3 regions of the Duganella sp. LjRoot269 genome follow, and region 3 is predicted to be linked to each of the others. Evidence: predicted binding sites of a transcription regulator. Region 3 holds the regulator's gene; each other region holds the start of a gene.
The links. Region 3 encodes sigma-54, which starts transcription at its own class of promoters, with help from an activator protein. Its sites were predicted from a motif close to TGGCANGNAANCTGCTTT; they were not measured.
Positions count from the first base shown of each region.

Region 1: a site for sigma-54 is predicted at 4,360-4,377, ahead of ACSQ3S_RS16225 (ammonium transporter). Genes of this name have one in related genera too.
Region 2: a site for sigma-54 is predicted at 3,494-3,511, ahead of prpB (methylisocitrate lyase). Genes of this name have one in related genera too.

Region 1 covers NZ_CAXUSL020000001.1:3,621,577-3,629,272, forward strand. Annotated here, with positions in the region: gene ACSQ3S_RS16215 (prolyl oligopeptidase family serine peptidase) at 1-1,752, shown strand, start outside; gene ACSQ3S_RS16220 (zinc-dependent metalloprotease) at 1,749-4,256, shown strand; gene ACSQ3S_RS16225 (ammonium transporter) at 4,426-5,628, shown strand; gene ACSQ3S_RS16230 (helix-turn-helix domain-containing protein) at 5,633-6,208, opposite strand; gene kbl (glycine C-acetyltransferase) at 6,379-7,584, shown strand; gene ACSQ3S_RS16240 (NAD-dependent epimerase/dehydratase family protein) at 7,611-7,696, shown strand, end outside.
Region 2 covers NZ_CAXUSL020000001.1:2,252,157-2,259,852, forward strand. Annotated here, with positions in the region: gene ACSQ3S_RS09985 (sensor histidine kinase) at 1-280, opposite strand, end outside; gene ACSQ3S_RS09990 (alpha/beta fold hydrolase) at 288-1,175, opposite strand; gene ACSQ3S_RS09995 (DUF6328 family protein) at 1,240-1,701, opposite strand; gene prpR (propionate catabolism operon regulatory protein PrpR) at 1,742-3,397, opposite strand; gene prpB (methylisocitrate lyase) at 3,551-4,438, shown strand; gene prpC (bifunctional 2-methylcitrate synthase/citrate synthase) at 4,461-5,606, shown strand; gene acnD (Fe/S-dependent 2-methylisocitrate dehydratase AcnD) at 5,606-7,696, shown strand, end outside.
Region 3 covers NZ_CAXUSL020000001.1:964,608-972,303, forward strand. Annotated here, with positions in the region: gene ACSQ3S_RS04195 (KpsF/GutQ family sugar-phosphate isomerase) at 1-357, shown strand, start outside; gene ACSQ3S_RS04200 (KdsC family phosphatase) at 357-887, shown strand; gene lptC (LPS export ABC transporter periplasmic protein LptC) at 900-1,490, shown strand; gene lptA (lipopolysaccharide transport periplasmic protein LptA) at 1,514-2,107, shown strand; gene lptB (LPS export ABC transporter ATP-binding protein) at 2,108-2,860, shown strand; gene ACSQ3S_RS04220 (RNA polymerase factor sigma-54) at 2,870-4,348, shown strand; gene hpf (ribosome hibernation-promoting factor, HPF/YfiA family) at 4,426-4,785, shown strand; gene ACSQ3S_RS04230 (alginate lyase family protein) at 4,874-5,833, shown strand; gene ACSQ3S_RS04235 (enoyl-CoA hydratase/isomerase family protein) at 5,865-6,944, shown strand; gene ACSQ3S_RS04240 (Lrp/AsnC family transcriptional regulator) at 6,951-7,415, shown strand; gene ACSQ3S_RS04245 (VOC family protein) at 7,512-7,696, shown strand, end outside.

The DNA.
Region 1 (7,696 bases), 2.7 Mb from region 3:
CCGAACACGCTGGCCGCCGACGGCACCGTGGCGCTGGCCGGCCTGGCCGTCAGCCCGAACGGGCGTTACCTGGCCTACAGCACCGCGGCATCCGGCTCCGACTGGAACGAGATCAGGGTGCGCGACATCGACAGCGGCAAGGACACCGACGACATCATCAAGTGGGTCAAGTTCTCCAGCACCGCATGGCTGCACGACGGTTCCGGCTTCTTCTACAGCCGCTACGACGAGCCGAAGGAAGCGACCAAGCTGGCCGACGTCAACTACTTCCAGAAGCTGTACTTCCACAAGGTCGGCACGCCGCAAAGCGCGGATACGCTGGTCTACGACCGGCCGGACCACAAGGACTGGGGCTTCGGCGCCGAAGTGAGCGAGGATGGCAAATACCTGGTGATCACCGCGTCGCAGGGCACGGAGAACAAGAACCGCGTCTACTACAAGGAGCTGTCGCGCAAGGACGCCAAGGTGGTGCCGCTGCTGGAGGACTTCGACGCGGCCTATAACTTCATCGGCAACGACGGTTCCGTGTTCTGGTTCCGCACCGAGCGCAACGCGCCGCGCGGCCGCATCATCAGCATCGACACCCGCAAGCCGGGCGTGTTGAACTGGAAGCAGATCGTGCCCGAGAGTGGCAACACGATGGTGTCCGCATCCATCGTCAACAACCAGCTGCTGGTTGATTACCTGAGCGATGCGCACAGCCTGGTCAAGGTGTTCGACCTCAAAGGCAAGCCGCTGCACGATATCGAACTGCCGGGCCTCGGCTCGGCCGGAGGCTTCAACGGCAAGCGCGCCGATACCGAAACCTTCTACTCGTACACCAGCTTTACCACGCCGTCGACCATCTACCGCTACGACCTCAAGGCCAATAAGAGCAGCGTGTACCGCCAGCCGAAGGTGGACTTCGACCCGGCTTTGTTTGAGACACGCCAGGAATTCTTCACCAGCCGCGATGGCACCAAGGTGCCGATGTTCATCGTGTCGAAGAAGGGTCTGAAGCTGGACGGCAGCAATCCTACTTACTTGTACGGCTACGGCGGTTTCAATATCTCGCTGACGCCGTCGTTCTCGGTCGCCAACCTGGCGTGGCTGGAAATGGGCGGCGTCTACGTGATGGCCAACCTGCGCGGCGGCGGCGAGTACGGCGAATCGTGGCATGCGGCCGGCACCAAGCTGCAGAAGCAGAATGTGTTCGACGATTTCATCGGCGCGGCCGAATGGCTGATCGAGCACAAGGTCACGTCGCCGGCCAAGCTGTCCATCGGCGGCGGCAGCAACGGCGGCCTGCTGGTCGGTGCGGCGATGACGCAGCGTCCCGAATTGTTCGCGGCGGCGATCCCGCAGGTCGGCGTGATGGACATGCTGCGCTTCCACAAGTTCACCATCGGCTGGGCCTGGACTTCGGACTATGGCTCGTCCGACAACGCCGACGAATTCAAGGCGCTGGTCAAGTACTCGCCGCTGCACAACCTGAAGAAGGGCACCTGCTATCCGGCGACCATGATCACCACCGCCGATCATGACGACCGCGTGGTACCGGCCCACAGCTTCAAGTTCGCCGCGACCGCGCAGGCCGATCAGGCGCCGGGCGGCGCGCCCATCCTGATCCGTATCGACAGCAAGGCCGGCCACGGCGCCGGCAAGCCGACCACCAAGCAGATCGAGGAAGTGGCGGACCGCTGGGGCTTCCTGAGCCGCGCGCTGAAGATGGACGGCGCCGCTGAAGGCGTCAAAGCGGCGGGCCAGCAGTGAGGGCCGCGCCAGCCGCCGGGCCGCTGCTGCTCGCCATTTTGATGTCGGGCGCGGCACCGGTGGTTGGCGCCGCCGCTTCGCCTTCGGCCGTTTCGTCCACGGCGCCGGCTGCCAGGCAGATCGCCGACGTCACGCGCGGCATGCAATCGCAGCCGGGCTTCATCGACGTCTGGCGCGATACCGACAAGGGCAGGGTGCTGCTGTCGGTGGCCGCGTTGAACCAGCCCTTCCTGCTACTGAGTTCCTTGCCTTACGCACTGGGCTCGAACGACGTCGGCCTCGATCGCGGCCAGCCGGGCGAGATGCGCATGGCGCACTTTGAAAAACGTGGCGCCAGGCTGTTCCTGGTCCAGGAAAACACCAACTTCATCGCCGCTTCGCCGGACAAGGACGAACGCGCCGCCGTGCAGGAATCCTTTGCCAGCGCCGTACTGTGGTCCGGCGACATTCTCGCCGCTGATGGCGGGCGTCATCTCATCGACTTCTCCAGCTTCCTGCTGGCCGACCGTCACGGCGTCGTCGCGCGCCTGACGGCCGCCAAGCAGGGCGCCTACCAGGTAGATGCCACGCGTAGCGCTGTGCTGGCGGAAGAGGCCAAGGCCTTCCCGGACAACATCGAACTGGAGTCGCTGCTGACCTTTGCCGGTCCCGGACAGGCCGAGTATGTGCGCCAGGTTGGCGCCGATCCCGCCAGCCTGTCGCTGCGCCAGCGCATCAGCATGGTGCGCCTGCCCGAGGTGGGTGAAAAAGCCGGCGGCTGGCAGCCACGCGCCTACCATCCATATTCCGGTGGCTTCGACACCAGCTACTACGACTTCGCCACGCCGCTCGCCAGCAGCATCGACGTTCACTGGCAAGTACGGCACCGCCTTGAAAAGACCGATCCGTCGGCGGCGGTGAGCACCGTCAAGAAGCCCATCGTCTACTACGTCGACCGCGGCGCGCCGGAGCCCGTGCGCTCGGCATTGATCGCCGGCGCCTCGTGGTGGGCCAGCGCCTTCGAGAAGGCCGGCTTCAAGGACGCCTACCGCGTCGAGCTGCTGCCCGAGGGCGTCGATGCGATGGACATCCGCTACAACGTCATCCACTGGGTACACCGCGCAACGCGCGGCTGGTCCTACGGGAACGCGCTGGCCGATCCGCGTACCGGACAGATTATCCGCGGCGCCGTCACGCTGGGTTCGCAGCGCGTGCGCCAGGACATCCTGATCGCCGAAAGCCTGCTTGCCCCGTACGGCAAGAACGCTCCGGCCGACAAGCAGAAGCTGGCCGAGGAAATGGCGCTGGCCCGACTGCGCCAGCTGGCCGCGCATGAAGTGGGACACACGCTGGGCTTCGCCCATAATTTCGCGGCCAGCCGCATGGGCAACGGCAACGGCTCGGTGATGGATTACCCCCATCCGATACTGAAGCTTGACGCCAGGGGCAATGTCGATCTGGCGGATGCCTATGGCGTCGGCGTCGGGCCGTGGGACGACTACATCGTCAAATACATCTACGGCGACTTTGGCGGCGGCACTCAGGAACAGGCGGCGCTGGCCAAGCTGCGCGCCGATGCGCGCGCAGCCGGCATGCCGTACTCCAGCGACCAGGACGACCGCTCGCCAGGCTCCAGCCATCCCGACGGCCTGTTGTGGGACTTCGGACCGGACTCGATCAAGACCTGGGACCAACTGGGCGCCGTCCGCCAGCGCGCGCTGCAAACCTTCTCGGTGGATGTGCTGCCGGACGCCCGCCAGATCGGCGAGCTGGAAGCGCGGCTGGTCCCTGTCTACCTGCTGCAGCGCTATCAGGGCGAAGCGGTGGCGCGACTGATCGGCGGCGGAGATTTCGATTACACCAGCGCGGGCGACGTCAAGGCCGGCCTGGGCAAGGCTGGCATCAAGGCCACGCCAGCGGCGATTCAGCGCCAGGCTTTGAACCGCCTGGCCGACAGCCTGCGCGCCGAATACCTGGCGCTGCCGGCCGGCGTGCTGGACGTCCTGACGCCGCCGGCGATGGGCCATGAACGCAGCCGCGAATACTTCGCCACCAATATGGGTTCGGTGTTCGACGCCTTCTCGATCGCCGAGGCGGGCGCCGCGCAAACGGCCGGCTTCCTGCTGGACGCCAACCGTATCAACCGCGTCGCCTGGCAGCACGCGCGCGACGCGCAACAGCCCGGCGTGCAGGAAGTGCTGTCGTTGCTGCTGCAAAAAACCTGGAAGCGCGAGCCGGTGCCGGCCTCGGTCGTCGGAGGCGAAGCGGTGCAGTTGGCGGCCGACTGGGTGCTGGCCGACGCCATGCTGAACCTGCTGGACGGCGGCAAACTGCATCCACAGGTGGCGGCGGAGGTGCGGCAATCGGTGCGCGAGCTGGCGCAGTGGCTGCAAAAGAATCCCGGCAAAGGTGTCACGGCCGGCAGCCGCAAGCAGGCGGCCGAGCTGATTGCCGGCTATCTGGCCGATCCGCGCAGCGTCAAACTGCGGGCCTTGCCTGCTGTGCCTCCGGGAGCTCCGATCTGATCTGCACCAAAATGATGCCATCTTTCGGTGCGCACGACGGTGGTGCGAAGTATTCACCAAAACAAAACCCAGCGAAATCAGTCACTTAAAATTTGCACCAAAGTGGAACGAATATTGCTTTTACTCATATTCGTTTTTAACTTTTGCATTATTTTGGGGAGTAATCTTGATGGGTGGATACAAAGACGGCGCCGACGCATTGTTCATTTTGCTCGGCGCCATCATGATTTTGGCCATGCATGCCGGCTTCGCGTTTCTGGAGCTGGGCACGGTGCGCAAGAAAAACCAGGTCAACGCGCTGGTCAAGATCCTGGTGGATTTTGCGGTGTCGACGATTGCGTACTTTTTTGTCGGCTACAGCATCGCCTATGGCGTCAATTTCTTCTCCTCGGCCGACGTGCTGGCTGCCAAAAACGGCTATGAGCTGGTCAAGTTCTTCTTCCTGCTGACCTTTGCGGCGGCGATTCCTGCGATTATCTCGGGCGGCATCGCCGAGCGGGCGCGCTTCCATCCGCAGCTGGTCGCCACCGCGCTGCTGGTCGGCTTTGTCTACCCATTCTTTGAAGGCATCGTCTGGAACCACCGCTTCGGCGTGCAGCAATGGCTGGCCTCCGCCTTCGGCGCCGAGTTCCACGATTTCGCCGGTTCGGTGGTGGTGCATGCCGTCGGCGGCTGGGTCGCGCTGCCGGCCGTGCTGCTGCTGGGCGCCCGCCGTGGACGCTATATGAAGAACGGCGCCATCGCCGCCCATCCGCCGTCGTCGATCCCTTTCCTGGCGCTGGGCGCGTGGATTCTGACGGTGGGCTGGTTCGGCTTCAACGTCATGAGCGCGCAGGCGCTGGACAAGATGAACGGCCTGGTGGCCGTCAATTCGCTGATGGCGATGGTCGGCGGCACGCTGGTCGCGCTGTTGATGGGCAAGAACGATCCCGGCTTCGCCTACAACGGGCCGCTGGCCGGCCTGGTGGCGGTGTGCGCCGGCTCGGACCTGATGCACCCGCTGGGCGCGCTGGCCACCGGCGCCATCGCCGGCGGTGTGTTCGTCTGGATGTTCACGCTGGCGCAGAACAAATGGAAGATCGACGACGTGCTGGGAGTGTGGCCGCTGCACGGCCTGTGCGGCGCGTGGGGCGGTATCGCGGCGGGTATCTTCGGCCAGAAAGCCCTGGGCGGCATCGGCGGCGTGTCGCTGGCGGCGCAGCTGGGCGGCACCTTGCTCGGCGTGGCGATCGCCCTGATCGGCGGCTTCGCCATCTACGGCCTGCTGAAAGCCACGCTCGGCCTGCGTCTCGATCCGGAGGAGGAGTTCCAGGGGGCCGACCTGTCGATCCACCGCATCACATCGACTCCGGAGCGGGAGTCGAATTGGTAACCAATTAACGGTGTATCACCACCAGCAGCGCCTTCGCCTCGGTCTTGCCGACGTTGCGGATGATGTGCTGCTGGTCACCCGGGTAGCGCGCCGTGCTGCCCAGCTTGACCTTCTTCTTGTCGGGTCCCACTTCCACTTCCACCGAACCGTGCAGCAGCGTCAGGTGTTCCTGCGCGCCAGGATCATGTCCCTGCGAGGCCAGTTCGCCGCCCGGCACCAGCGTCAGTTCATACCACTCATATTTGCTCGCCAGTTCCAGCGGGCCCAGGATGCGCAGCACGTAGCCGGCGTGATGGCCGGGCAGGGTAGGAATTTCGTGCGCCTCGATCACGCGGACGGTCTCCGTCTCCCGTTCGGCCGTTGCCAGCAGTTCCCCGATCTGCACTCCCAGCGCATTGGCCAGCCGCCAGGTGATGGCGATGGTCGGGTTGGCCTTCTCGCGCTCGATCTGCGACAGCATCGACTTGGAGACCCCCGCGATCCGGGACAGGTCTTCCAGGGTCAGGCCGCGCGCCAGGCGCAGCCGCTGCAGGGCGGCGCCGACTTCCGGTGGGGCGTTTGTCGAAACAGGTGTTTTCATTGTTTTATTCGGCAGATGGACTAAATTTCAATTGAATCGCCGCTGGTGCGCGGCTTGCAGAGTTCACTGGTTCTCTGTAATATTCGATATATTGAATTTGAGTTCGAAATAACGGATTTCGCATAAGACAGTGTAAACGCGGTGAAATCGTACCACACACAAGGACTATCATGACCATCCAAGCCAAAACCTCCTTCTTCAGCGGCCTGCAGCAAAACCTCGACCAGCTGCGCGAGCAGGGCCTGTACAAGCCCGAGCGTGTGCTGGCGTCGCGCCAGGGCTCGGAAGTGGTGGGCGAGGATGGCCGCACCTTGATTAATATGTGCGCCAACAACTACCTCGGACTGTCCGGCCAGGAGTGGGTGGCCCAGGCCGCGATCGACGCGACCGAGAAATACGGCTACGGCCTGTCGTCGGTACGTTTCATCTGCGGCACCCAGACGGTGCACAAGCAGCTGGAACAGGCGATCTCGAAGTTCCTCGGTACCGAGGACACCATCCTGTACGCGGCGGCCTTCGACGCCAACGGCGGCGTGTTCGAGCCGCTGTTCGATGAAAACGACGCCATCATCTCCGACGCGCTGAACCACGCCTCGATCATCGACGGCATCCGCCTGTGCAAGGCCGCGCGCTTCCGCTACACCCACAACGACATGGCCGATCTGGAAGTGCAGCTGCAGGCGGCGTCCGACAAGCGCCACAAGGTCATCGTCACCGACGGCGTGTTCTCGATGGACGGCACCATCGCCCAGCTGGACAAGATCTGCGACCTGGCCGACAAGTACGGCGCGCTGGTGATGATCGACGAATGCCACGCCTCCGGCTTCATGGGCGCGACCGGCCGCGGCACGCACGAGCACCACAACGTCATGGGCCGCATCGACATCATCACCGGCACCTTGGGCAAGGCGCTGGGCGGCGCGATGGGCGGCTTCACCTCGGCGCGCAAGGAAGTGATCGACATGCTGCGCCAGAAATCGCGTCCCTACCTGTTCTCCAACACGCTGGCGCCGTCGATCGCCGGCGCTTCGCTGGCGGTGCTGCAGCAGCTGTCGCAATCGACCGAGCTGCGCGACCGCCTGCATGAAAACACCGCTTACTTCCGCAAGGAGATCGAGCGTATCGGCTTCACCATCAAGCCCGGTACGCACCCTGTAGTTCCTGTCATGTTGTTCGATGCGCCCGTCGCGCAGAAATTCGCGGCACGAATGTATGAGCTGGGCGTTCTGCTCAGCGGCTTCTTCTACCCGGTGGTCCCGATGGGCCAGGCGCGCGTCCGTGTCCAACTGTCGGCGGCTCACACCCGCGAACAGCTGGACACCGTGCTCAAAGCATTCGAACAGGCGGGCCAAGAACTGGGCCTGCTGAAAAACTAAACATGAAAATCGTCAGGAACATAAAAATGGAACAACAACGCATCCTTGTTATCGGCGCCAACGGCCAGATCGGCAGTGAACTGGTGGAGGCCCTGGCCGCCCAGCACGGCGC
Region 2 (7,696 bases), 1.3 Mb from region 3:
GCACGCCGGTGTGGATGGTGCCGAGCACCAGGATCGCCACCAGTATCACCTTCCAGTTGATGCGGATGCCGTTGCGGACCTGGGCCTTGAGCAGGCGGTGCCACAGGTCCGAGATGACCAGCCCCGCCGCCACGCCCCAGAAGGAGATGGCCACCATGCGGCCGGTGTGACTGTCGCCGGGCGTCATGGTCATCAACAGCAGGGGCAGGAAGTTCCAGCCTGCCAGCTGGAACACCCAGTACCAGTTCAGGCGGGCGAGCCAAGGGCGGTCGTTGGTCATGATGGGCTTATTTCAAAAAGTTATCGATACGATCATACATCCAAGTTGGATCGTCGTACATGATGAAGTGACGGGCGTTGTCCGCCAGCTCCACCTTGACGCCGGCCAGCTGCTGGTACTGCGCCTTGTACATCTGCTCGAACATCGGCTTGGTGCCGTAGTCCTTGTAGGCGATCCAGCTGCCCAGCACCAGCGTCGGCGCCTTGATGCGGCTGATGTCCTGGCGCATATCGTCGCTCATCATCTCGGTCATGGCGTTGATGACGGTAGGGCGGTCGGACAGTTTGCCCCAGCCCAGCGCGCGGTCGATGTCTTCCTGCTTGCTGATCATGCTGGCCAGCGTTTTCTGCTGGCCGGCGCGGTAGGCTTCGACGTCCTGCGCTTCCATGCGGGCACGCATGCCGGCGGCCATTTCCTTCATTTGCGCAGCGGTGATGCTGGGCATCTGGACGGCGGCCAGCGCCGGCAAAGTGTCGACGATGACCAGGCGGCCGACCTGGTCGGGATGATCCGCCGCCAGCTTCATGCCGATGAAGCCGCCGAGGCTGTGGCCGATGACGACGGGATGATCCAGCTTGTTGGCGGAGATGTAGTCGCTGATCTGCTGCTCGACGGCCGGCAACAGCGGGCCTGCGACGGCGGGCACGCCGGCGAAGCCGGCGACCGTCAGCACGTGGCACTGGTTCTTGGCGCCGCAATAGTGCGCGACCGTGCCATTCCACACTTCGCCGGCGGAGGCCAGGCCGGGAATCAGGATGATGGGCGCGCCCTTGCCGCTGACGTCGACTTTGAAGGCGGGATGGGCCGTGGTGGCGGCCGCGGCCGGCGCGACGGCATAGGCCAGCGTCAGGCTGGCGGCGATGGTGGCGATGCTTTTGATGAGCGTGCGTGGCATGGTGATCTCCGTTAGCGTGGGTAAGTGAAGCCATGCTAACGGTCGGCCGGCGCGCCGGCGACGGCTACTTGATGAGCGGTTTTTTTACCGTGATAAGCGGCAGGGCGAACCACAGCGTCAGCAGCAAGGCCAGCGCCAGCACGCAGGCGGCGGCGCTGATCGCCACCGAGGTGCTGACCAGGTAGACCACGACGAACATGTCGAGCGCCAGCCCGAACGCCAGCGGGACGAGCGCGGCGCTGATCATGCGGGACGAGAGCTTGACGATGGCTTCCGACACGCGGTGCGGCGCGACGATGCGGTGCCATGCGGCGGGTGACATGATCAGTGCGATAGAGATCACCACCATGGCCAGTGCGAACAGGTGCGTGGCCTGCACGGCGGCGGGCAGTTCGTCGAAGCGCTGGTTGAACACGGCGATGGTCTGGAAGCCGAACAGCGCCTGTATGCCGGGCAGCACCATGCGCGCTTCCTCGATGATGTTGCGCAGTTGTTCTTTCAGCGAGTTGGGTTCGGGTGGCGGCATGGGCCGATTCTAGCGCCGGCCGCCGGTCGCCGGCGCACGCTTATTTTCCAGCCTCGGCGCGCAGCTTGCGCCACAGCGTGGTGCGGCTGATGCCGAGGTAGTCCGCCGCCGCGTCGCGCCGGCCGCCGAAGCGGGCCAGCACGTCGGTGGCGCTGGCCGCCGCCGCGCGCCCGGCCGCCGCCGGTCCGGACAGCGCGGGGAGCGAGGAAGATACGGCAGCCTGTGCGGCGCCCAGGCCGGCCAGTTCCGGTGCCACGCCGAGCACGAAGGCCGGCGTCAGCGCCTGCAGCGGCTCGGCGGCCAGGAACAGCGCCAGGCGCTCGGTCAGGTTGCGCAGTTCGCGCACGTTGCCGGGCCAATCGTAGCGCTGCAGCAGCGGGGCGCAGGCCATTATCTCCGCGTGCAGGTTGGGATGCGGCCGCGCGCCCAGCGAGGCCAGCGCGTTCTTCAGCGACCACTCGGCCAGCGTCATCACATCTTCCGGCCGCGCGCGCAGCGGCGGCAGCGACAGCCGCAGCACGGCCAGCCGGTAGAACAGGTCGGCGCGGAAGCGGCCCTCGCGCACGCGCTGCTCCAGGTCGCAGTGGGTGGCGCTGATGATGCGCACGTTGACGGCGATAGGCCGCGTGCCGCCGACGCGCACCACCTCGCGCTCTTCCAGCACGCGCAGCAGGCGCGTTTGCAGCGTCAGCGGCATCTCGCCTATCTCGTCGAGGAACAGGGTGCCGCGGTTGGCCGCTTCAAACAGTCCCGCGTGGCCGCCGCGGCGCGCGCCGGTGAACGCGCCTTCCTCGTGTCCGAACAGCTCCGATTCCAGCAGCGATTCCGCGATCGCGCCGCAATTGACGGCCACGAACGGCCGGTTCTGTCCCAGCGTGCGCGGGCTTTCGCGATGGATGGCTTGCGCCACCAGTTCCTTGCCGCTGCCGGTTTCGCCTTGTATCAGCACGGTCGCCGGAGATTTCGCGTACAGCACCACGGCCTGCCGCAGCGTTTCCATCGCATCGGAATCGCCGCGCAGGTCGTTGATGCCATGCTTGGCGCGCAGCGTGTCCGCCACCACGGCGCCGCGCGCGCGGCTGCGGTTCGACTCCAGCTGCGTCAGGCGCGCCATTTCCAGCGCGTCGTCGAAGGCGTGGCGGATCGAGGCGGCGGAGTAGACGAACACGCCGGTCAGTCCCGCTTCCTCGGCCAGGTCGGTAATCAGGCCGGCGCCGACGATGGCCTTGATGCCGGCGGCCTTCAGGTCGTGGATCTGCGCGCGCGCATCCTCTTCGGTGGCGTAGGTGCGCTGCGCCACGTCGAAACCGAAGGTACCGGAAAACTCGGCCAGCTCCGGCAGCTTTTCCTGATAGGTGACGATGCCGATGCGGTCCGACACGCGCCGCGCCCGCGCCAGCGCCTGCATCACGTCGAAGCCGCTGAACTTGGCGATCACCACCGGCACCGACAACCGGCCCTTCAGGTAGGCGGCGTTGGAGCCGGCGGCGATGACCGCGTCGCAGCGCTCGGTGGCCATGCGTTCGCGGATATGGCGCGCCGCTTCGTCGAAGCCGAGATTGATCGGTTCGATGGTCGCCAGGTCGTCGTATTCCAGCGTGATGTCGCGGAACAGGTCGTACAGGCGCGAGACGGAAACCGTCCAGATCACCGGTTTGTCGTTGGCGTCGAAGGGCAGGGGTGTGGAATGGCGCATGTTTCAATTGTAACGCATTCGTTTCGATGTTTCATATTGAAACGAAGCTGAAACGTCGATTTGACGCAAGTGTTTGATTTATAAGGACTGATACTCTGGCACGCCCTTTGCACTAGTAAGCACAACTTCACCGCAACATTGAAAGGTCACAACATGAGTTCATACTCCGCAGGCGCCGCGTTCCGCAAAGCCGTTCAAGAGGAATCCCCGTTGCAGGTGGTCGGCGCGATCAACGCCAACCATGCCTTGCTGGCCAAGCGCGCCGGCTTCAAGGCCATCTACCTGTCGGGCGGCGGCGTCGCGGCCGGCTCGCTGGGCCTGCCAGACCTGGGCATCTCCAACCTGGACGACGTGCTGACCGACGTGCGCCGCATCACCGACGTGTGCGACCTGCCGCTGCTGGTCGACGTGGATACCGGTTTCGGCGCCTCCGCCTTCAACGTGGCGCGCACCGTCAAGTCGATGATCAAGTTCGGCGCCGCCGCCATGCACATCGAAGACCAGGTCGGCGCCAAGCGCTGCGGCCACCGTCCGGGCAAGGAGATCGTCACCAAGCAGGAGATGGTCGACCGCATCAGCGCCGCCGTCGATGCGCGCACCGACGACCAGTTCGTCATCATGGCCCGCACCGACGCGCTGGCCGTCGAAGGCCTGGACGCCGCGATCGAACGCGCCGTCGCCTGCGTTGAAGCGGGCGCCGACATGATCTTCCCGGAAGCGATGATCAGCCTGGACATGTACAAGAAATTCGCCGCCGCCGTCAAGGTGCCGGTGCTGGCCAACATCACCGAATTCGGCTCGACGCCGCTGTTCACCGTGGACGAGTTGCGCAGCGCCGATGTCGGCCTGGTACTGTATCCGCTGTCGGCCTTCCGCGCGATGAACAAGGCCGCGGAAAACGTCTACGGCGCGATCCGCCGCGACGGCACGCAGCAGAACGTCGTCGACACCATGCAGACCCGTGCCGAACTGTATGAACGCATCAACTACCACAGCTTCGAGCAGAAGCTGGATGCCCTGTTCGCTGCACAGAAAAAATAATTGAAATCGAGGAGACCCTGAAATGACCGAAGCCACCTTCAAACCAAAAAAATCCGTTGCCCTGTCGGGCGTCACCGCCGGTAACACGGCACTGTGCTCCGTCGGCAAGACCGGCAACGACCTGCACTATCGCGGCTACGACATCCTCGACGTCGCCAGCACCTGCGAGTTTGAAGAAATCGCCTACCTGCTGGTGCACGGCAAACTGCCGACCGCCGCCGAACTGAAAGGCTACAAGACCAAGCTGAAATCGCTGCGCGGCCTGCCGCAGTCGCTGAAGGCCGCGCTGGAAGCATTGCCCGCATCGGCCCACCCGATGGACGTGATGCGCACCGGCGTGTCGGTGCTCGGCTGCACCTTGCCGGAAAAGGATGACCACAACGTGCCGGGCGCGCGCGACATCGCCGACCGCCTGATGGCGTCGTTCGGCTCGATGCTGCTGTACTGGTACCACTTCAGCCACAACGGCAAGCGCATCGACGTCGAAACCGACGACGACTCCATCGGCGGCCACTTCCTGCACCTTCTGCACGGCGAGAAGCCGTCCGACAGCTGGGTCCAGGCGATGCACACCTCGCTGATCCTGTACGCGGAACACGAGTTCAATGCCTCCACCTTCACCAGCCGCGTCATCGCCGGCACCGGTTCGGACATCCACTCCGCCATCACCGGCGCGATCGGCGCGCTGCGCGGTCCCAAGCACGGCGGCGCCAACGAATTCGCCTTCGAGATCCAGAAGCGCTACGAAAACGCCGACGAAGCCGAAGCGGACATCCGCAACCGCGTCGCCAACAAGGAAGTCGTGATCGGCTTCGGCCACCCGGTGTACACCATCTCCGACCCGCGCAACGTGGTGATCAAGGAAGTGGCGCGCAAGCTGTCGCAGGAAGCCGGCTCGATGAAGATGTTCGACATCGCCGAGCGCCTGGAAACCGTGATGTGGGACATCAAGAAGATGTTCCCGAACCTGGACTGGTTCTCGGCCGTGTCGTACCACATGATGGGCGTGCCGACCGCCATGTTCACGCCGCTGTTCGTCATCTCGCGCACGTCCGGCTGGGCCGCGCACATCATCGAGCAGCGCATTGACAACAAGATCATTCGTCCAAGCGCGAACTACGTCGGTCCCGAGGACCTGAAGTTCGTTCCGATCAAGGACCGTCAATAATGAATACCCAATTCCGTAAATCCCTGCCCGGCACCAAGCTGGATTACTTCGACGCGCGCGCCGCCGTCGATGCGATCCAGCCTGGCGCCTGGGCCAAGCTGCCGTACACCTCGCGCGTGCTGGCGGAAAACCTGGTGCGCCGCTGCGATCCGGCCACGCTCAACGCCTCGCTGTCGCAGCTGATCGAACGCAAGCGCGACCTGGACTTCCCATGGTTCCCCGCGCGCGTGGTGTGCCACGACATCCTCGGCCAGACCGCGCTGGTCGACCTGGCCGGCCTGCGCGACGCGATCGCGCTGCAAGGCGGCGATCCGGCGCTGGTCAATCCCGTGGTGCCGACGCAGCTGGTGGTCGATCACTCGCTGGCCGTCGAATGCGGCGGCTTCGATCCGGATGCCTTCGACAAGAACCGCGCGATCGAAGACCGCCGCAACGAAGACCGCTTCGACTTCATCAACTGGACCAAGAAGGCGTTCAAGAACGTCGACGTGATCCCGCCGGGTAACGGCATCCTGCACCAGATCAACCTGGAACGCATGTCACCCGTCATCCAGGCGGTGGACGGCGTGGCCTTCCCGGACACGCTGGTCGGCACCGACTCGCATACGCCGATGGTCGACGCGCTGGGCGTGATCGCCATCGGCGTCGGCGGGCTGGAAGCGGAGAGCGTGATGCTGGGGCGCGCGTCGTGGATGCGCCTGCCGGACATCATCGGCGTCGAGCTGACGGGCAAGCCGCAACCGGGCATCACCGCCACCGACACCGTGCTGGCGCTGACCGAATTCCTGCGCAAGCAGAAGGTCGTGTCCTCCTACCTGGAATTCTTCGGCGAAGGCGCCGCCCACCTGACCCTGGGCGACCGCGCGACCATCTCCAACATGGCGCCGGAATACGGCTCCACCGCCGCGATGTTCTACATCGACGAGCAGACCATCAAGTACCTGAAGCTGACCGGCCGCGACGACGAACTGGTCAAGCTGGTCGAGCTGTACGCGAAGGAAACCGGCCTGTGGGGCGACGCTTTGGCAACAGCCGAATACGAGCGCGTCCTGAAGTTCGACCTGTCGTCGGTGGTGCGCACCATCGCCGGCCCGTCCAATCCGCACAACCGCGTGCCGACCTCCGAACTGGCCGCGCGCGGCATCAGCGGCGTGGTTGAAAATGAACCGGGCCTGATGCCCGACGGCGCGGTCATCATCGCCGCCATCACCAGCTGCACCAACACCAACAACCCGCGCAACATGATCGCCGCCGGCCTGCTGGCCCGCAACGCCAACGCGCGCGGGCTGACCCGCAAGCCGTGGGTGAAAAGCTCGCTGGCGCCCGGCTCCAAGACCGTGACGCTGTATCTGGAAGAGGCGGGCCTGATGCCCGAGCTGGAGCAGCTGGGCTTCGGCGTGGTGGCCTATGCCTGCACCACCTGCAACGGCATGTCCGGCGCGCTCGACCCTGTCATCCAGAAGGAAGTCATCGACCGCGACCTGTATGCCACAGCCGTGCTGTCGGGGAACCGCAATTTCGACGGCCGCATCCACCCGTACGCCAAGCAGGCTTTCCTGGCATCGCCGCCGTTGGTGGTGGCCTACGCCATCGCCGGCACGATACGCTTCGACATCGAGAAGGACATCCTCGGCATCGACAGCAATGGTCAGCCGGTAACGCTGAAAGACATCTGGCCGACGGACGAGGAAATCGACGCGCTGGTCGCCTCCAGCGTCAAGCCTGCGCAGTACAACAAGGTCTACATCCCGATGTTCGCCAAACAGGAGGACGACGGCATCAAGGTCAAACCGCTGTACGACTGGCGTCCGCAGACCACTTACATCCGCCGTCCGCCGTATTGGGAAGGCGCGCTGGCCGGCGCGCGTCCGCTGAAGGGCATGCGTCCGCTGGCGGTCCTGGGCGACAACATCACCACCGACCACCTGTCGCCGTCGAACGCCATCATGCTCGACAGCGCGGCCGGCGAGTACCTGGCGAAAATGGGCCTGCCGGAAGAGGACTTCAATTCCTACGCCACCCACCGTGGCGACCACCTGACCGCGCAACGCGCCACCTTCGCCAATCCGACGCTGAAGAACGAGATGGTG
Region 3 (7,696 bases):
AGCGGCGACGCCGTGCCGCAGGTGACCGCCGACGTCAAGCTGACCGACGCGCTGCTGGAAATCACGCAGAAGGGCATGGGCATGACCGCCATCGTCGACGCCGACGGCAAGCCGGTCGGCGTGTTCACCGACGGCGATCTGCGCCGCATGATCGAGAAGGTCCAGGACTTCAGCAAGGTCATCATCCGCGACGTGATGCACGCCAACCCGCGCTCGATCTCGCCGGAAAAACTGGCCGTCGACGCGGTCGCCGTGATGGAGCAGTACCGCATCAACCAGATGCTGGTGACCGACGCCGACGGCAAGCTGGTCGGCGCGCTGCACATCCACGACCTGACCCGCGCCAAGGTGATCTGATGACTGAATTCACGTATGTCGAACGGGCCGCCCGCGTCAAGCTGATGATCTTCGACGTCGACGGCGTGCTGACCGACGGCAGCCTGCACTACGGTGCCGAGGGCGAGGCGCTGAAGACCTTCAACGTGCACGACGGCCTGGGCATCAAGCTGCTGCAGGAAGCCGGCGTGCAGACCGCCATCATCAGCGCGCGCACGTCGCCGCAGGTGATCAAGCGCGCCGCCGACCTCGGCATCGCCCACCTGCACCAGGGCGGCCACGACAAGCTGACGCCGTTCAACGCGCTGCTGGAAAAGACCGGCCTCACCGCCGAGCAGGTCGGCTTCATCGGCGACGACGTGGTCGACCTGCCGATCTTGACGCGCGTCGGTTTCGCCGTCGCCGTGCCGAACGGCCGCGCCGAAGTGCTCGAGCGCGCGCACCACACCACCGTCGCCGCCGGCGGCCGCGGCGCCGTGCGCGAAGTGTGCGAACTGCTGCTGCACGCGCAGGGCAGCTACGAGCGCGTGATGGCGCAGTTCCTGGTTTGACGGGGATCAGTCATGCGTAAAAGAACAGCCCACCGCTGGCAGCTGACCGTCATCATGGTCGTCGGCGTGTTTGTCGCCGTCGGCAGCTTCTGGCTGGTGCAGGTGGTCAATCAGGCCGGCCAGGAAGCACAGGCCGACCAGCACCGCAACGAGCCGGACTACATCATCGACCGCTTCAGCCTCGTACGCATGAACAAGGCGGGCCAGCCGGCCTACATCATTTCCGGCGACAAGCTGACCCACCGTCCGGTCGACGACGCTTCCGACATCGACAAGCCTTACGTGCACAGCCTGGCGGGCAACCAGCCGCCGATGAATATCCATGCCGATACCGCGCATGTCGACCAGGGCAATACGCGGGTCCAGCTCAATGGTAATGTGGACGTCGTGCGCCCGGCCACGCCGCAAGCGCAGGCGATGCGCATGACGACCCCGGCGCTGACCGTGTTCCCGGACGAGGAAAGAATGGAAACCACGGCGCCGGTCGCGCTGGAAATGGGCAACGCGACGGCCAACGGCGTCGGCATGAAGGCCAACAACGCCACCCGCCAGGTGCAACTGGGCGGACGCGGGCAACTGACCGTGCCGCCGCGCGGCCATTGAAAGAACCAATGATGAAGAATGGAATGATGATGAAAAAACTGATCCTGACGGCCGCGATGCTGCTGATGGCGGCTGGCGCGGCCCATGCGGAAAAAGCCGACGCCAACAAACCGACCAAGATCGATTACGACGATCTGCAGATCGACGACGTCAAGCAAATCAAGACGCTGATCGGCAACGTCGTGCTGACCCGCGGCACCTTGCTGATGAAATCGCCAAAGGCGGTCGTGACGACCGATCCGGAAGGCTATAACTTTGTCGTGCTGACCAGCACGCCTGGCACGCTGTCCACCTTCCGCCAGAAGCGCGACGGCGCTGGCGACCAGTGGATTGAGGGCGAAGCCGAACGCATCGAGTACAGCGACAAGACCGACCTGGTAAAGCTGTTCGCCAAGGCCAAGGTACGCCAACTGGAGGGCGGTCGCCTGGCCAGTGAAGTCGACAGCGAATTCATTTCCTATGACAGCCGCACCGAACATTTCGATGTCAAGAACAACGTCTCTGGCGTCAGCAAACCGGGTGCAGGCCGCGGCACCATGGTGATCCAGCCGACGATCCGTCCGCCTGCAGCCTCGGCTCCCGCCGCCTCCGCCACCACGCCTACGCCGGGGAAATAAATGGAACCATCCTGCGGTAGCACCCTGATCGTCAAAGGCCTGCAAAAGACTTACGGCAAGCGCCAGGTCGTGCACGACGTTTCGCTGCAGGTCGAGTGCGGCGAAGTGGTCGGCCTGCTGGGCCCCAACGGCGCCGGCAAGACCACCTCGTTCTACATGATCGTCGGCCTGGTGCCGTCGGACGCCGGCACCATCGACATCAGCGGCACCGACATCTCCAGCCTGCCGATCCACCGCCGCGCGTCGCTGGGGCTGTCCTACCTGCCGCAGGAGGCGTCGGTGTTCCGCAAGCTGACCGTGGAAGAAAATATCCGCGCCGTCCTCGAAATCCAGAAAGTGGACGGCAAGCCTTTATCCAAGGCTGCAATTGATGAACGGCTCAATACCCTGCTGGCCGATTTGCAGATCGAAAAGTTGCGCGAAAACCAGGCGCTGTCGCTGTCGGGCGGCGAACGCCGCCGGGTCGAGATCGCGCGCGCGCTGGCCACCAATCCGCGCTTCGTGCTGCTCGACGAACCATTCGCCGGGGTCGACCCGATCGCCGTCATTGAGATCCAGCGCATCGTGCGCTTCCTCAAGGAACGCGGCATCGGCGTCCTCATTACCGATCACAATGTGCGCGAGACGCTGGGCATCTGCGACCGCGCGTATATCATCAACCAGGGCACGGTATTGGCTTCAGGCCGGCCAGACGACATCATCGCCAATGAGTCGGTGCGTCGCGTGTACCTGGGTGAACACTTCAGGATGTAGCCTTACCCCATGAAACAGTCATTGCAACTGCGCACGTCGCAGCACCTCGCGCTGACACCTCAGCTGCAGCAGTCGATCCGGCTGCTGCAGTTGTCCACGCTGGAGCTGCACCAGGAACTCGAACAGCTGCTGACCGATAACCCGCTGCTGGAGCGTCTCGACGACCCGCTGGACCGCTCGCTGCGGCTGCTGTCGGACGGCGCCATCAGCCAGCAGGCCCCGGTCGGCGACGCGCCGCCGGAAGGCCCGCCCAACGCGCAGGAAGCGCCGGCCGCCGACGCCGACAACTACGACGGCCCTGCCGCCGACACCGAAAGCACCAGCAGCGACGCCGACGTCGACTGGAGCGACGCCGGCCGCAGCAAGGCGCCCGACGACGAGGACGCGCGCCCGCAGCTCGAAGCCAACCACTGCACGCTGCGCGAGCACCTGATGGAACAGATGCGCGTGACGGTGCTGGAAATGCGCGACCGCGCGCTGGTCGAGCTGATCATCGACGCGCTCGACGAAAACGGCTACCTGGAGGAATCGCTGGAGGACATCCACGCCCGCCTGCCGGAGGAGCTGGAACTGGACATCGACGAACTGCAGACCGCCTTGTCGCTGCTGCAGAGCTTTGATCCGATGGGCGTGGGCGCGCGCAACGCCTCCGAGTGCCTGGCGCTGCAAATCAAGCGCTTGCCGGGCGTGCCGATGGTGACGCGGCGCATGGCGCTGGCCATCGTGGAAAACCATCTGACGTGGTTTGCCCAGCGCGATTTCAACAAGCTGAAAAAAGCGCTGCTGTGCGACGACGAGGATTTGCGCGAGGCGCAGACCGTGATCCGCCAGTGCAATCCGCACCCCGGTTCGGCGTTCGCGTCGGACGTGTCCGACTACGTGGTGCCGGACGTCATCGTCAAGAAATCGCGCACCGGCTGGCAGGTCAGCCTGAACAACGACGTCATGCCGCGCCTGCGCGTCAACGCCATGTACGCCAACCTGCTCAAGCAGGGAAAAGGCGAGGGCGCGATGGGCGCGCAGCTGCAGGAAGCCAAGTGGCTGATCAAGAATATGCGCCAGCGTTTCGACACCATCCTGCGCGTCGCCCAGGCGATAGTAGAAAGACAAAAGAACTTTTTCTCGCACGGCGCGGTTGCCATGCGCCCCCTTGTGCTTCGCGAAATTGCTGATACACTGGGTTTACACGAGAGTACTATTTCTCGGGTAACAACTCAAAAATACATGCTGACCCCGCACGGCATGTTTGAGTTGAAATATTTCTTTGGTAGCCATGTCGCCACCGAAGCGGGAGGGGAAGCAAGTTCGACGGCGATACGCGCACTCATCGTGCAATTGACAGGAGCAGAAGACCCGAAAAATCCTTTATCCGACAGTAAGATTGCGGACATGCTGGGAGAACAAGGCATGGTGATTGCGCGACGAACTGTTGCCAAATATCGCGAAGCGTTGAAAATCCCGCCAGTCAGTCTCCGCAAGTCTTTGTAGTTACTTGGTTCCTGCGCGCCCGGTAGTAATGGGCCACGCACTAACCGTAAGAAGCGACATCATCTTTAGGAGTGTGTATGAATCTCACCATCAGTGGACATCATCTCGAAGTGACCTCGGCCATCCGTGAATACGTGCAGAACAAGCTCGAACGCGTCACACGCCACTTTGATCAAGTGATTGATATTGCTGTCATTCTGACTGTAGATAACCTTAAAGAGAAAGAGAAACGCCAGAAGGCTGAAATCAACCTGCGCATGTCGGGTAAAACCGTCTACGTGGAAAGCCTGTCCCAGGACCTGTACGCCGCCATCGATACGCTGATCGACAAGCTGGATCGGCAGGTCATGAAATACAAAGCCAAGGTCCAAGAGCACGGCCACGATGCGATCAAGCATCTCCCGGATAGCTACGAACCCGCTGCCGCCGCCCTATAACAACGGCCCCGGCACCACTCGACTAAGGGCGCATCGGCGCCCTTTTTTGAGGTAAGATAGTTAAACGTTTAACTTGATGAGCCCTCCCATGAAATCTCACCTGATTGCCAGCACGTCATTGCTTGGCCTGCTCGCCACCGGCGCGGCGCTGGCGTGCGAAGCCCCGCCGCCGGCCCGCATCGACATCGACGCCAACAGCTACTACTCGGACGCGCACCATTCCGTCATCGATCCGGTGCTACGGGCGCGCAACATCGCCAACACCAAGCCGATCGAAGACTTCCTGGCCGAGGTGGCGAAGGGCGCCACCGCCTACCAGCTCGACCCCAAGGCCAACGCGGCCGACGGCGCCTGCGCGCTGACCTGGCTGGCCAGCTGGGCCGGGCAGAAGGCCATGCTGGGCAAGCTGTCCAGCGAGCAGGCCTACTACGTGCGCAAGTGGACGCTGGGCGGCATGGCGCTCAGCTATGCGCGCCTGAAGCCGGCCGCCGGCGCCGCGCAGCAGCAGGCCATCGAAGGCTGGCTCAAGACGCTGGCCGACGCCACGATGGCGCACTCCGATGCGAAGAAGGGCGGCCGCAACAACCACTACTACTGGGAAGGCCTGGCCGTCACCGCGGTCGGCGGCGTGACGGGCGACCAGCGCTACCTGGGCTGGGGCCGCAAGGTGTTCGACCACGCGATGGGGCAGATGGCGGCCGACGGTTCGCTGCCGGCCGAGATGGAGCGCGCGGCCAAGGCGCTGCACTACCAGGTGTACGCCACCGTGCCGTTGGTGATGATCGCATCGATCCTGGACCTGCATGATCCCAAGCTGGACCAGATCGTCAAGTTCACCGTTGCGGCGTCGGCAGATCCGTCGGGCATCGCCAAGGCCACCGGCTTCGAGCAGGAGCGCGTCGGCGTGCTCGACGTGACCACCATCTACGGCCGCCACGAAGGCAAGCCGCAGGAGGTGCCGGCGAAGAAGCAATGGCAGCCGCGCCTGGGCGGCGACCTCAATCTGCCCAATCCGCTCGAACATCTGGCGGCGCCGAAGTCGCAGTAGAATAGGGCTTTTCCTTCAGCCCTTTTTACTCATGAGCGAATACGTCCACACCAGCGTCGGCAACGGCACCGGCACCATCACGCTGGACCGGCCCAAGGCCCTGAACTCGCTGTCGCTGGCGATGGTGCGCGACATCACGCAGGCGCTGCTGGCATGGCGCGACGACACTTCGGTGGCCGCCGTGGTCATCCGCAGCAGCAGCGAAAAGGCGTTCTGCGCCGGCGGCGACATCCGCTTCTTCTACGACGTCGGCCGTGGCTCGCCGCAGGGCGGCAGCGCGCTGCTGGAGGATTTCTTCAGCGAGGAATACGCGCTCAACCACCTGATTCATTTTTATCCCAAGCCCTACATCGCGCTGATGGACGGCGTGGTCATGGGCGGCGGCATGGGCGTCTCGCAGGGCGGCCCGGACTGCCGCGTGCGCATCGTCACCGAGCGCACGCGGATGGCGATGCCGGAAGTGAACATCGGCCTGTTCCCTGACGTGGGCGGCAGTTACTTCCTGCCGCGCGCGCCGGGCAAGCTGGGCTACTATCTCGGCCTGACCGGCGTGACGATAGGCGCGGCCGACGCGCTGTACGCCGGCCTGGCCGACCACTACGCGGCCGTGGCCGACATGGAGGTGCTGGAGGCGATCCTGGAGTCGACCGCGGGCGCGGAACTGCCGGAGGCGATCGCCGCCTTCGCCGCCCCCTACAGGCCGGCCGAGGGCAAGCTGGAGGCCGAGCGCGCCGCCATCGACCGCCACTTCGGCGCCGGCTCGGTGCCGGCCATCGTCGCCTCGCTCAAGACGGACGACAGCGCCTTCGCGCAGAAAACGCTGGAGATCATGGTTACCCGTTCGCCGCTGATGATGTGCGTCACGCACGAGCTGCTGAAGCGCGGCGCCGCTTCAAGCGTGGCCGACTGCCTGCGCATGGAACGCACGCTGGTGCGCCACAACTTCGAGGACGGCGAAGTGATCGAAGGCGTGCGCGCCCTCGTCATCGACAAGGACAACGCGCCGCAGTGGAAGCCGTCGTCGCTCGAAGAAGTAACCGAAGAAATGGTGCAGCGCTTCTTCCAGCCTGTGTGGCCGGATTACGCGCACCCGCTGCGCCACCTGGACTAGGCGCCGATGTCCGTCCAACTGGACCGTATCGACATCCAGATACTGAACCTGTTGCAGGACGACGCGACGATACCGCTGCGCCGTCTTGCCGAGCTGGTACACGCCTCCGCCGCCACCTGCCAGCGCCGCATCGCCCAGCTGCGCGCCAGCGGCGTCCTGGTCAAGGATGTGGCGCTGGTCGACCGCGTGCGGGTCGGCCGTCCGCTGACGGCGTTTGTCACGGTGCAGCTGGAGCAGCAAAATACCGCGCTGCTGAAGATGTTCGAGTCGCTGATGCGCGAAGAGTCCGACGTCATGGCCTGCTACGAAGTGGCCGGCGAATTCGACTTCATGCTGGTGGTCACGGCGGCGTCGATGGAATCGTTCCAGGCGTTCACGCGGCGCGTTTTCACGTCGAACAACAACGTCAGCAACTACAAGAGCTTGCTGGCCATGAACTGCGCCAAGTTCGAGACCAAGGTGCCGCTGTGAAAATTGAATAATTCGTGCACCGCAAGGGGCAAGAATGCGATTTTGTCTCACGGCCGCTCGGTAAGATGTGCCTTCCATCTACACAGGAATGCCATCATGATCGACCACGTTTCCATCGGCACGCGCGAGCTCGCGCGCGCGACCGCCTTTTACACCGCCTGCTTCAACCCGCTGGGCTACAGCTTGCAGCACCAGGACGCCACGCAAGTGATCTACGGCGCCGACGGCGCGTGGAGTTTCTGCCTGTATCCGTCCAGCGGCGACGGCGTGCTGGCCGGCGA